2 regions of the Crossiella cryophila genome follow, and region 1 is predicted to be linked to the other one. Evidence: riboswitches for the same ligand, from Rfam matches in the RefSeq annotation. Region 1 holds a riboswitch; the other holds the start of a gene.
The links. Region 1 has a riboswitch for S-adenosylmethionine ahead of HNR67_RS14815 (aminotransferase class V-fold PLP-dependent enzyme). Riboswitches for the same ligand answer to the same signal wherever they lie in the genome.
Positions count from the first base shown of each region.

Region 2: another riboswitch for S-adenosylmethionine. It lies ahead of thrC (threonine synthase); the one in region 1 lies ahead of HNR67_RS14815 (aminotransferase class V-fold PLP-dependent enzyme).

Region 1 covers NZ_JACHMH010000001.1:3,171,746-3,177,457, reverse strand. Annotated here, with positions in the region: gene HNR67_RS14825 (RluA family pseudouridine synthase) at 1-234, opposite strand, end outside; gene lspA (signal peptidase II) at 276-839, opposite strand; gene HNR67_RS14815 (aminotransferase class V-fold PLP-dependent enzyme) at 898-2,280, opposite strand; SAM riboswitch class IV at 2,316-2,430, opposite strand; gene HNR67_RS14810 (hypothetical protein) at 2,692-3,321, shown strand; gene HNR67_RS14805 (M23 family metallopeptidase) at 3,287-3,943, opposite strand; gene HNR67_RS14800 (hypothetical protein) at 4,057-4,308, shown strand; gene HNR67_RS14795 (SDR family NAD(P)-dependent oxidoreductase) at 4,314-4,832, opposite strand; gene HNR67_RS45655 (SDR family NAD(P)-dependent oxidoreductase) at 4,856-5,005, opposite strand; gene HNR67_RS14790 (hypothetical protein) at 5,085-5,537, shown strand; gene HNR67_RS14785 (hypothetical protein) at 5,559-5,712, shown strand, end outside.
Region 2 covers NZ_JACHMH010000001.1:2,668,532-2,674,243, reverse strand. Annotated here, with positions in the region: gene HNR67_RS12420 (SSI family serine proteinase inhibitor) at 45-440, shown strand; gene holA (DNA polymerase III subunit delta) at 1,155-2,135, opposite strand; SAM riboswitch class I at 2,248-2,378, shown strand; gene thrC (threonine synthase) at 2,390-3,655, shown strand; gene HNR67_RS12405 (DNA internalization-related competence protein ComEC/Rec2) at 3,748-5,712, opposite strand, start outside.

The DNA.
Region 1 (5,712 bases):
CACCACGATGTCGTCGTCCTGGTAGAGCACGACCATGCCGTCCACCACCGCCGGGACCACCACGACCGGGTGCTCCGGCTCGGGCAGCGTGATCTCCAGCCACGAGCCGGCGATCAGCCGGTCGGACTTCCCGGCGGGCTGACCGTCGAGCAGGACCCCGCCGTTCTCGGCCAGGCCGGCCGCGATCGTGCGGGACAGTCCCAGCAGCTTGGCCAGGCCGGCATCAACCCGCATGCCGTCCAGGCCGTCCGGAACTGGCAGGGTCCTCTGGTCACTCACGCGTTTTCCTCCACCGTGGCCTTGGCCTTCGTCTCGTCTGCTCTGTGCTTCGCGACCCGCCCGTCGTAGTCGACGCCGAACAGTGCCAGCAACACCAGGAGCACGCCGCCGCTGACGATGGCCGCGTCGGCGATGTTGAACACCGGCCACACACTGCCATCAGGGGCGAACAATGACAGGAAGTCCACCACATGGCCCTCGCCGAAGCCGGGCGGGCGGGTCAGCCGGTCGGCCAGGTTGCCCGAGGCGCCGCCCAGCACCAGCCCGATGCCCAGCGCCCAGCCGGTGGAACGCAGCCGCGGCGCGAAGGCCAGGATCGCCAGCACCACCACCGCGGTGATCACCGTCAGCAGCCAGGTCTGCCCGGGGAACAGCGAGAACGCCGCGCCCGGGTTGTGCAGCAGCACCAGGTAGAGCGCGCCACCGGCGAGGCGGACCGGCGGCTGCCCGTCGAGCGCGGCGACCGCGAGGTCCTTGGTGATCAGGTCCGCCGCGAAGACCGCGATCGCCACCAGGGCGAAGGGCACCAGGCGGCGGGGCGGCTTGTCGTCCGTGCTCACCGCCCCATTGTCCCGCACTCCGGGACCAGGGCTTACTCAGCCAGCCCCGGCCCGTCGCTCAGCTCGCCACGAACGGCGGCAGCGGCCGCGGGTCGTTCACCGGCGCCCAGCGCCCGTCCACGATCTGGTACTTCCAGCCCGGCCCATGCGCGACCAGCTCACGCAGCGCGGCCAGCACCCGGTCGATGTGCTCGGCGGTGGTGCCCAGCCCCAGGCTGATCCGCACCGCGCGGTCGGTGTCCGACCCGGCCTGGCCGAGCAGTCGCCGGGTGGCGATGTGCGCGCAGAACGCGCCGTCGCGCACGCCGATGCCGTGTTCGGCCGAGAGCACCGCGGCCACCAGACCGGGGTCCTGGCCGTCGAGGGTGAAGCTCACCACGCCGACCCGTTCCTGGGCCGCGCCGAAGATGGACAGCTCGCGGAAGCCGGGGATGGTGTTGAGCCCGGCCCGCAGCCGGGTGAACAGCTCGGTCTCGTGCGCGATCACCGCGTCCCAGCCGTGCTGGGTGATGGTCTGGCAGGCGCTGGCGAAGGCGTGCACACCCACCACGTTCGGCGAACCGGCCTCGTGCCGCTCGGGCGCGGGCGCCCAGCCGACGCCGAGGTGGTCGCCCCAGTCCACCACGTGCTTGGTGGCCCCGCCGCCGACCAGGTACGGCTCGGCCACGTGCAGCCAGTCCGCCCGGCCGACCAGCGCGCCGCTGCCGTAGGGCGCGTAGAGCTTGTGCGCGGAGAGCACCACGTAGTCCACGTCCAGGGCCTGGATGTCCACCGGGCGGTGCGGGGCGAGCTGCGCGGCGTCCAGGGCGATCCGGGCGCCGAAGCGGCGGGCCACCGCGGCCAGTTCGCGCACCGGCCACAGCTCGCCGGTGACGTTGGACGCCCCGGTCAGCACGACCAGCCGCGCGCCCTCGGGGGTCTGCTTGAGCGCGTCCTCCAGGGCGCGGACCGCGCCCTGCGGGGTCTCCGGGGTGGCGATCCGGGTGACCCGGGGGCCGCGCCAGGGCAGCAGCGCGGCGTGGTGGTCGGTGTCGAAGGTGACCACGCTGGCACCGCGCGGCACGCTGCGGGCCAGCAGGTTCAGCGCGTCGGTGCTGTTGCGGGTGAACACCACGACGTCGGTGGCGTGCGCCCCGACGAACTTGCGCACCACCTCCCTGGCCTGCTCGTAGACCTTGGTGCACACCTGGGAGGCGAAGCCGGCGCCGCGGTGCACGCTGGCGTAGTAGGGCAGCAGCTCGTCCACGGCGTCGCGGACCGCGGCCAGACACGGCGCGCTGGCCCCGTGGTCGAGGTTGGCGTAGGTCACGCGCTCCCCGGTGACCAGCGGGACCGTGGTGTGCGCGCCGACCACGGCGGGCACGACCGGGACAGCAGCGGTGGTGACAGCGGGTGCGGTGACCGCGGGGGTGGTCTGCGCCGGGATGACAGCGAGCGACATACAAGCCTCCAGGATCCGGATCGGACCTGCTGGGAGGCCCGCGCTTGCCCGTCGCACCTCACGACGGACCAGGTCCTCACCCGGAGCACCCCACCGCGGTAGGAGGGTTGCCGACCAGCGAGCCGGGGCTTGTTGCTGGTACTCATGACCTTGGCCTCGAAGCTAGCCGACGACCCGAGGACTTGGGAAGCCCCCTTCCAGATACCGGGAAAGCCGCCGATCCGCGCGGCCCGCCGAACGGGCATCTGATCGGGCACCGGTTGGGGCGATTCCGCACCGGTCACCGAGTTGATATTTCTTCCCGGTCTAGCCTGACCGAACCGGTCGACAGGGCCGGGAACTCCACCGCAGGGGGCTGTTATGGAGAAAAGCAGCACGAGCAGAATTCGGCGCGGCTTTGTGCGATTAGCCGTGGCCACGATGATGATGAGCAGCGCGGTCCTTGGCGCCGCGGCCGTGGCGCAGGCCGCGCCCGCCGAGCCGCCGATCCCGGCCGAGATCGCGCCCGCGGGTGTCACGGCGAAGCTCGCGGCACCCGGTCGCGTCGCCGCCTCGCCACTGCTTTGCACTGGTCACGCGGTCGAACACGGCAACTGGAACAACGCCGATCCGAACGCCACCGGTATCGCCAGGGCCGAGCTGCGGGACTGCCAGTCGGTCACCGTCTGCGAGGGCTCGATCTGCCGCATCGTGCACGACGCGGGCTGGACCATGCGCCTGTTCGGCAAGTGCTCGCCGACCAACTGCGACTGGGGCTGGAGCAATTCCGAATTCCGCCAGGCCGCCGGTCACATCCACGCGTTCTACGACCACGGATTCGCCAAGCGGCACGTCTGGGCGAAGATGTCGCAATACCGTCCTGGTCAGCTGGGATTGTCTGGAGAACCGATTTTGTCGATCCGAACCGGCCGGACTACGAAGTGCAGGAATGGTTCCACCGCGGCTGATGCCGGAGTGACGAACAGCACCGGGACGGCCCGCCGACGGGCCGTCCCGGTCACCGCGCTCAGACCCGGAATCGCCCAGGCAGGGTCACGCTGAACCCGTCGCTGACCCGCTCCGCGCGCCCGGAGTACTGCTGCGCCCCCGCCCGGATCCGCCACGCCCCGAACACCTTGCCGTCCACCGGCACCCCGACCTCGGCCGCCACCCGGGTGCTCACCTCTTCATAGGACAGCCCGCTCCAGTCCGCTGCCGTGCTCGGCGCCGCGTTGAGCTGCCACAGCGTGAAGTGCACATGCGCCCCGCTGCTCGACCCACCACACGGCAACGCGTTGCCGGTACGCCCCAGCGGCGTCCCCGCGGCCACCTCCTGCCCGTCCTGAACCTGGATGTCCTCCAGGTGGTAGTACCCGGTACGCCACCCGTCCGAGTGATCCACGGTCACCCAGTCGCCACCGGAACAGCTCTGCATCCGCACCGTGCCGGCCGCGGCCGACCTGGCGATGCCGTCGCTGGGCGAGAAGTCGATCGCGTTCTTGACCCCGCTCTGCCCGTTGTCCGAGTGCACCCCGGCCGAATAGGTCTGCTGACCAGTGGCGAAGGGCAGCCCGAGCACCGGATCGGCCACCGGCGCGGCCACCGCGACCGGCGCGAGCAGCAGGCCACCGGAGAGCAGCGCGGCCGCGGCCAATAACCAGGTGGAACGGCGGTTCCCCGACATGTTGACTCCTTACAGGGGGCACCCTTTCGGGTGAAGGAGTTCATGAAGGTAGCCAGTTGGGCGCGGACCGTCAGGCCCCAAACGATGTCCGCCAAATGGAGCAGAGGAGCGTCATGCCGACCTTCGACGGCCGGGAGATCGAGGTCATCCAGTTCAGCGACCTCGCGGGCGAGGAGTGGGTGTACGAGTTCCGCGACCCCGCCTGGGACCCCAACTCCACCATGCTGGCCATCGCCGTCCCGGACGCCGGGACCTGGGCGGACGCGGTGGTGAGCATCAACCCGCACAAGGGCGACCTCCCGCTCCGCTTCCTGGAGTGGGCGGTGCGGATCGCCGCGGAGCGGGAACGGCCTGCCGAGGGTTGAGCGGCCTACCAGGGCAGGGGCTGGCCGTGGCGGTAGAAGCCGCCGGTCGGGCCGCCGTCGGCCAGCCGGACCGCCCAGGCCACACTCGCCGCGCCCGCCGTCACCGGCCCGCCGCCCGGCCCGCCCATGTCCGTGGCCACCCACCCCGGGCACACCGCGTTGACCAGGAAGTTCTCCGCCCGCAGCTCCGCGGCCAGGATGCGGGTCAGGGCGTTGAGGGCGGCCTTGCTCGTCGAATAGCCGGGCGTGCCCGCGCCGAGTTCGCTGATCGAACCGGCCTCGCTGGAGACGTTCACGATCCGCGGGTGCGCGCTGCCGCGGAGCAACGGCAGCAGCGCGAGGGTCACCTGCCAGGCGCCGAACAGGTTGGTGTCGAAGGCTTTCCGGACCCGGGACAGGTCGGCGGTGCTGGCCAGGGCGTCGGTGTCGTAGTCGACGGCGGCGTTGTTGATCAGCACGTCCAGGTGGCCGTGGTCGGCCTGGAGTTCGGTGGCCAGGCGGGTGATCGAGGCCGGGTCGGACACGTCCAGTTGCCGGGGCTCGGCGTTCAGCTCCGCGGCGGCGGCGCGGATCGCGTCCGGATCGCGTCCGGGTCACGGCCGGTCATGATCACTCGGTCGCCCTCGGCGGCGAGCAGGCGGGCGGTGGCCAGGCCGATGCCGCGGTTGGCGCCGGTGATCAGCACGATGCGGGACATGGCCGCCATTCTGCCCGGGTCCGGCGGCCGGCTGGCGACAGCCGAAAACGGGTTGGCGCTGGTGGCAGACTCGGACTCGATGAAATACGTGATCGTGCGCTACGAGGACTACGGCTCCTACGGCGCCTACAACCACTGCGCGGACGCCTACCTGGACGTGCTGCCGACCCTGGCCGACCAGCTCCCGCCCGGCGCACGGGCCTTCGCCACCGACCCGGACCACTACGACTTCCACGGCAAGCGGTGCGTCAAGGACCTCAAACCCGTCGAGACCCGCACCGAGGGCGACCAGCTCGTCCTCGAACTCCGGCACAACTGCTGGAAACACGACGCCGACCTGGTGCTGCGCTACACCGGCGTCACCGAGTACACCGTCGACCCGCCCGGCGAGCTGCCGAGCGAGGTGCGGCTGGACGAGCTGCTGCCGCACGAGCAGGGCGTGCGGCACGAGTTCGTGTGTGTGGGCGGCTCGATCGTGGTGGTCGCCGCGGACGTGACCGCGGCATGGACACCCACCGACTGCACCGGCTAGCCGGTGGCAGACTCGACCGCGATGAGATACGTGATCGTGCCCGTGGACGACAGCTCCTCCTGGATCGACCCGGAGGCATACCTGGCCGTGCTGCCCACCCTGGCCGCCGACCTGCCGCCGGGCGCACGTGCCTTCGCCACCGACCCTGAGCACTACGACTTCTCCGGCAAGCGCT
Region 2 (5,712 bases), 500 kb from region 1:
CATTCCTTGAAAGGCGAACAATGTCTCGCAAGCGACTTCTGCCGTTGGCACTCGGGCTGACAGCGACCCTGCTGCCCCTTGCCGTGGTCACCGCGCCCACCGCGACGGCCACGACGGCGACTCCGCGAGCAACCAGCTGGCTGGTGCTGACCAGCAACCCCGGCGAGGCCCCGACCAGGGACGCCCGCGCACGCACACTGACCTGCGAACCCGCAGCCGGCGCGCACCCCCAGCCCGCCTGGTCCTGCCACGAGCTGAAGAAGACGGCAGGCGACTTCCGCCGAGTGAACGTCGGCCCCCAGGAACCGTGCTACCTGATCTACGCTCCCATCACCGTCACCGCCCGCGGCATGTGGAACGGCCGCCCCGTCACCTATCAGGAAACGTTCCCCAACGATTGCGTGCTGTATCAGGAAAAGGGCCCACTCTTCCGTTTCTGATCAGGCCTCCAGGTATCACCCGGTCGCCGTATTGACAGAAATACGAAAATCGAGCGCAACACCCACGCGATGACCTTTCGGCGCAGGCAACCGATTGCCAGGCACAACCGAAGGCAATCTGCGACTCGCAATATGCGCCACCACTCTCCGCACATCACTCACCCAAGCGGCAGAACAAAGGCAAACAAAGCCGGTACACACGGTGACAAACACTTCCCCACAGCCCCCGGCACACAAAACCCGTGGTACCGAAGTGCCATACCCCCGTCATCAACGCACACCCACCACCGGCCCCCAACAACCCGAACAACCAACCTCTACCCAGCCCACCCACTAGTTACCTAGGTATCTCCAGGTCGGCGGCCGGCCAAATCCCGGCTCGGCCCGCCCCCAACCCCCAACCCCCAGCCGCCTGCCGATCGGCAGGCCCCGGCGAGGTTCCTCGGCACGCCGCTGGCCGAGGAACCTCGCCAGCACCACCTCCGGCCGGATCGCGCGATCAGCACGATCCACGCGGATCGGCTCAGCCGGTCCGGCCCAGCACCATCAGCCGCCGTGGCCGACTCCTCGACTCAACCGGCTCCGACTCCGGGCCCAGGCCCAGCACTCGGATCAGCCTTAGGGCTGGTGCCAGGTCCTAGGACTGGCACCAAGTCCAAGGCCCCGGCCAGACCGGGGCCGGGGTCGAGTCCGCGGCCTGGCCTCACTGCCGGCTCAGCGACCTCGCCGAACCAGGATCAACCTCAGCACCGCTCGCTCCAGTGCGTAACCGCCGTCGGCGGCGACGCCCTTCACATCCGCGTTTAGCCTGGCCACCAGGTTCATGGCCTCGGCGAGTCCTTCTGGTTCCCAGCCGCGGGACTGGGCCAGGGCCTTCTTGACCTTCCACGGCGGCATGCCCAACTGACCGGCCAGCGCGAACGGGTCGGCCCGGCCGCCGGCGGTCACCCTGGCGATGGTGCGGACCGCGTCGGCCAGGGCGTCCGCGATCAGCACGTGCGGCACGCCGGTCTGCAGTGCCCAGCGCAATGCCTCCAGCGCCCCGGCGCGGTCGCCGGTCACCGCCTTCTCCGCGACCACGAACCCGGTCACCTCGGCCCGGCCGCGGTGGTAGCGGCGCACCGCCTGCTCGTCGACCTGGCCGCCGGTGTCGGCCACCAGTTGCGAGGCGGCGGCGGCCAGTTCTCGCAGGTCCGAGCCCACGGTCTCGATCAGCGCGGCCAGGCCTGCCGGGTCGACCCGGCCACCGGCCCGGCGGAACTCCTCCTTGACGAAGGACTCGCGCTCGCCAGGCTTGCTCAGCTTCCCGCAGGTAGTGACCTTGGCGCCGGCCTTGCGCAACGCGTCCGGCAGTTCCTTGGCGAGCTTGCCCCGGCCGCCGCCGCTGTGCACGACCACCAGCACAACGCCCTCGCTGGGCGCTTTGCAGTAGGCGCCGATCGCCTCCGCGATCTCCTTGCCCGCCTCCTGGGCGGCCTCCAGCACGATGACCCGGCCCTCGGCGAACAGGGACGGACTCACCAGTTCGATCAGCTCCGGCGGGGTGAGGTCGGTCACCCGGACCTTGCTCAGCTCGGTCTGCGGATCGGCCAGCCGCGCGGCGTCCAGAGACGCCTTGACGGCCCGCTCGACCAGCAGTTCCTCTTCCCCGATCACCAGATGCAGTGGCTCCGGGGTGACGGCTGGGGCGCTCACGTCGGCAATCCTTTCACGGGGGTCTGACAGCCCCGCGGGCTCCCGCATACTGGGCTGACGGTAGCTCTCAGTGGCGACCGTGCCGTACGGTGAGTCGCAGACAACTGAATACAGCTCATCCAGAGGGGTAGAGGGATCGGCCCTACGACACCCCGGCAACCGGCACAGGCTCGACGCGTATTCCGCGAGGGAGCAGGTGAACACGGTGCCAAATCCGCCCCGCGCCAGCGGGAAAGATGAGGAGAGACCTCGCGATGACGACCATCGAGGCGCCCAACAGCGCCCAGCAGACCCTTGACCTCGGCCCGGCGCGCAGCCTGGTCTGTCGGGAGTGCGGCCACCAGGTCCCACTCGCCGCCGAGTTCGCCTGTTCCGAGTGTTTCGGTCCCCTTGAGGTCGGCTACGACTTCGGGACCGTCCGCCGGGAGGACATCGAAGCCGGCCCGCAGTCGATCTGGCGCTACCGCAACCTGCTCCCCGTGCCGTCCACTGTGGACGCCCACCCGAACACCGACCCCGGCTGTACCAGGCTGGTCCGCGCGGACCGCCTGGCCAAGGCACTGGGCGTCCGCCGGATCTGGGTGAAGGACGACACCGGCAACCCCACCCACTCGTTCAAGGACCGCGTGGTCGCGGTGGCCCTGGCCGCCGCCCGCGAGCTGGGCTTCAAGGTCCTGGCCTGCCCCTCCACCGGCAACCTGGCCAACGCCGTCGCCGCGGCCGCCGCTCGCGCCGGCTGGGAGTCGGTCGTGCTGATCCCGTCCTCGCTGGAACGGGCCAAGATCCTCACCACCGCCGTGTACGACGGCGCCCTGATCGCCGTCGACGGCAACTACGACGACGTGAACCGCCTGGCCACCGAACTGGCCGCGGACCACGAGGACTGGGCGTTCGTCAACGTCAACGTCCGGCCCTACTACGCCGAGGGCTCCAAGACCCTGGGCTACGAGGTCGCCGAGCAGCTCGGCTGGCGGCTGCCGGACCAGATCGTGGTGCCGATCGCCTCCGGCTCCCAGCTCACCAAGGTCGACAAGGGCTTCCGCGAACTGGGCGAACTGGGCCTGGTCGAGCAGTCCCCGTACCGCGTCTTCGGCGCCCAGGCCACCGGCTGCTCCCCCGTCGCCGCCGCCTTCAAGGCAGGCCACGACGTGGTGACCCCGGTCAAGCCGGACACCATCGCCCGTTCCCTGGCCATCGGCGCCCCCGCCGACGGCCCGTACGTGCTCGACACCGTCCGCCGCACCAACGGCTCCATCGAGAACGTCTCCGATGAAGAGGTGGTCGAGGGCATCCGGCTGCTCGCCCGCACCGAGGGCATCTTCGCCGAGACCGCGGGCGGCGTGACCGTCGCGACGGCCAAGAAGCTCATCGAGACCGGCCAGCTCGACCCGGACGCCGAAACCGTCCTGCTGATCACCGGCGACGGCCTCAAGACCCTGGACGCGGTGCAGGACCGGATCGGCCCGCGCGCCACCGTTCCCCCGTCAGCCGCCGCGGTCCGCGAGGCCCTCGGCCTCTGACCCCAAGCTCCGCCTTCCGGCGTGTCACCTGGTCTCTTGCGACCGGGTGACACGCCGGACGTGTTTGTGGCGGGTGACAGGGTTCTGGGGAGTCATCGTGCTGTCCGGGATTCTTGTTTGCCGTGGCGGGAGATCACCGGGCCGTGAGGGCTGGGGGCGATGGCCAGGTCGCCGTCCTGGTCGGTGCGGAGGATGTGGGTTCCCTGGGCGCGGAGGGTTTCCAGGATCAGGGGGCTGGGGTGGCCGTAGTCGTTGCCGGCGCCGACGCTGATCAGGGCGATCCGGGGGCGGACGGTGGCCAGGAATCTGGGCAGGCTGTAGCGGGAGCCGTGGTGGGGGACCTTGAGGATGTCGGCCGCTAGCTCGGATCCCTTGTCCGCCAACAGGTCTGCCTGGCCGGCCAGTTCGATGTCGCCGGTGAGCAGGACCCGGCCCGCGGTGGTGTGGGCCCGGATGACCACGGAGGCGTCGTTCAGGGCCGTGCCGCCGACGCGTTCGCCGGTGGCGCCCAGGGCCGCTGGGCTGCGGGGGCCGAGGATGTCGATGGTCAGGCCGGGCCAGGTGGTGCTGGTGCCGGGGCGGAGTTCGGTCAGGGGGACGCCCGCGGACTCGGTGGCGCGGCGGATTTCCTTGATGGCCCAAGGTGGTTGCTGGACGGGGCTGATCGCCACCGCGCCGACCTGGTGCCCGGCGAGTACCTCGGCCAGGCCGCCGATGTGATCGGCGTGCAGGTGGGTGAGGACGAGTAGCGCGATCCGGTCGATGTCCAGGTCCCGGAGGCAGTTGGTGATGGCGATCGGGTCCGGGCCGGTGTCGACGAGGACCGCGCGACCGGGTTCGGCGGTGGACAGGACGATGGCGTCACCTTGATCCACATCGCAGGCGACCACGGCCCAGTCCGGTAGTGGCCAGCCGGGACGCAGGGCTCGGATCGGGACGAGGACCAGGAGCGCGAGCAGGATCGCCGCGATGAGCAGGGCGCGGAAGCGGCGTTGGCGTAGGACCAGGGCGAGGACGATCAGGACGCCGATGAGCAGGAAGCCGCCGCCGAGTCCACTGGGCCAGGGCAGGGTGGCCATCGGGATGGCTGCGGCCTGGTGCGCGACCGTGACCAGCCACCACATCGCCGGTCCGGTGAGGTGGACCAGGAGTTCGGCCGTGCCGGGGTGGATCACCGACAGGACGGCTGCCAGCACGCCGAGCACAGTGGCCAGGGCGACCACCGGGGCGGCGAGCAGGTTGGCGAGGATGGCGGTGAGGCTGAGTTCGCCGGTCATGCCGACCACCACGGGGGCGGTGAACAGGTGCGCGGCGGCGGGGATGGCCAGGGCTTCGGCCAGACCACCAGGGACGTGTCGGCGGCGCAGGGCGTCGGACCAGCGTGGGGCCAGGAGCACCAGCGCCGCGGTGGCCAGCACGGACAGGACGAAGCCCAGGTCACCGGCCAGTTCCGGATCGGCGAGCAGCAGGATCGTGACGGTACCGGCCAGGGCGGGGATCGCGGCTCGGTCGCGGCCGGTGGTCAGTGCGTACAGGGCGATGGCGGCCATGACCGCCGCGCGCAGGACGCTCGGTTGTGGCCGGGCCAGGATGACGAATCCGAGTAGTGCCAAGGCGGCCACCGCCGTCGCGGTGCGCGGACCGGTGCGGACTGCCCGGCACAGCAGGAGGACCGCGCCGCAGACGATCGCGAGGTTGGTACCGCTGACGGCGAGTAGATGCGCCAGGCCCGCGGTGCGGAAGTCGGCGATGACGCGGGGAGCCAGGGTGGTGGTGTCGCCGACGACCAGGGAGGGCAGCAGACCGGCCTGGTCGGTGGGGAGGACTGCGCTGGCTTGGCGGAGGCCGGCGCGGATGTGAGTGGCGGCGCGTTGCCAGAACGGTGGTGTGCCAAGGAGTTCGGGCGCGTTGTGGACGCGGAGGGCGGCGACGGTCAGGTCGCCGGGGTGGGCTGGGGCGAGTTTTCCGGTGGTGCGGAGGCGTTGGCCGGGTGAGATGTCGGACCAGGACTCGTGCATGGCGAGCAGGAGGACCGTGCCGCCGACGGACATGGTGTC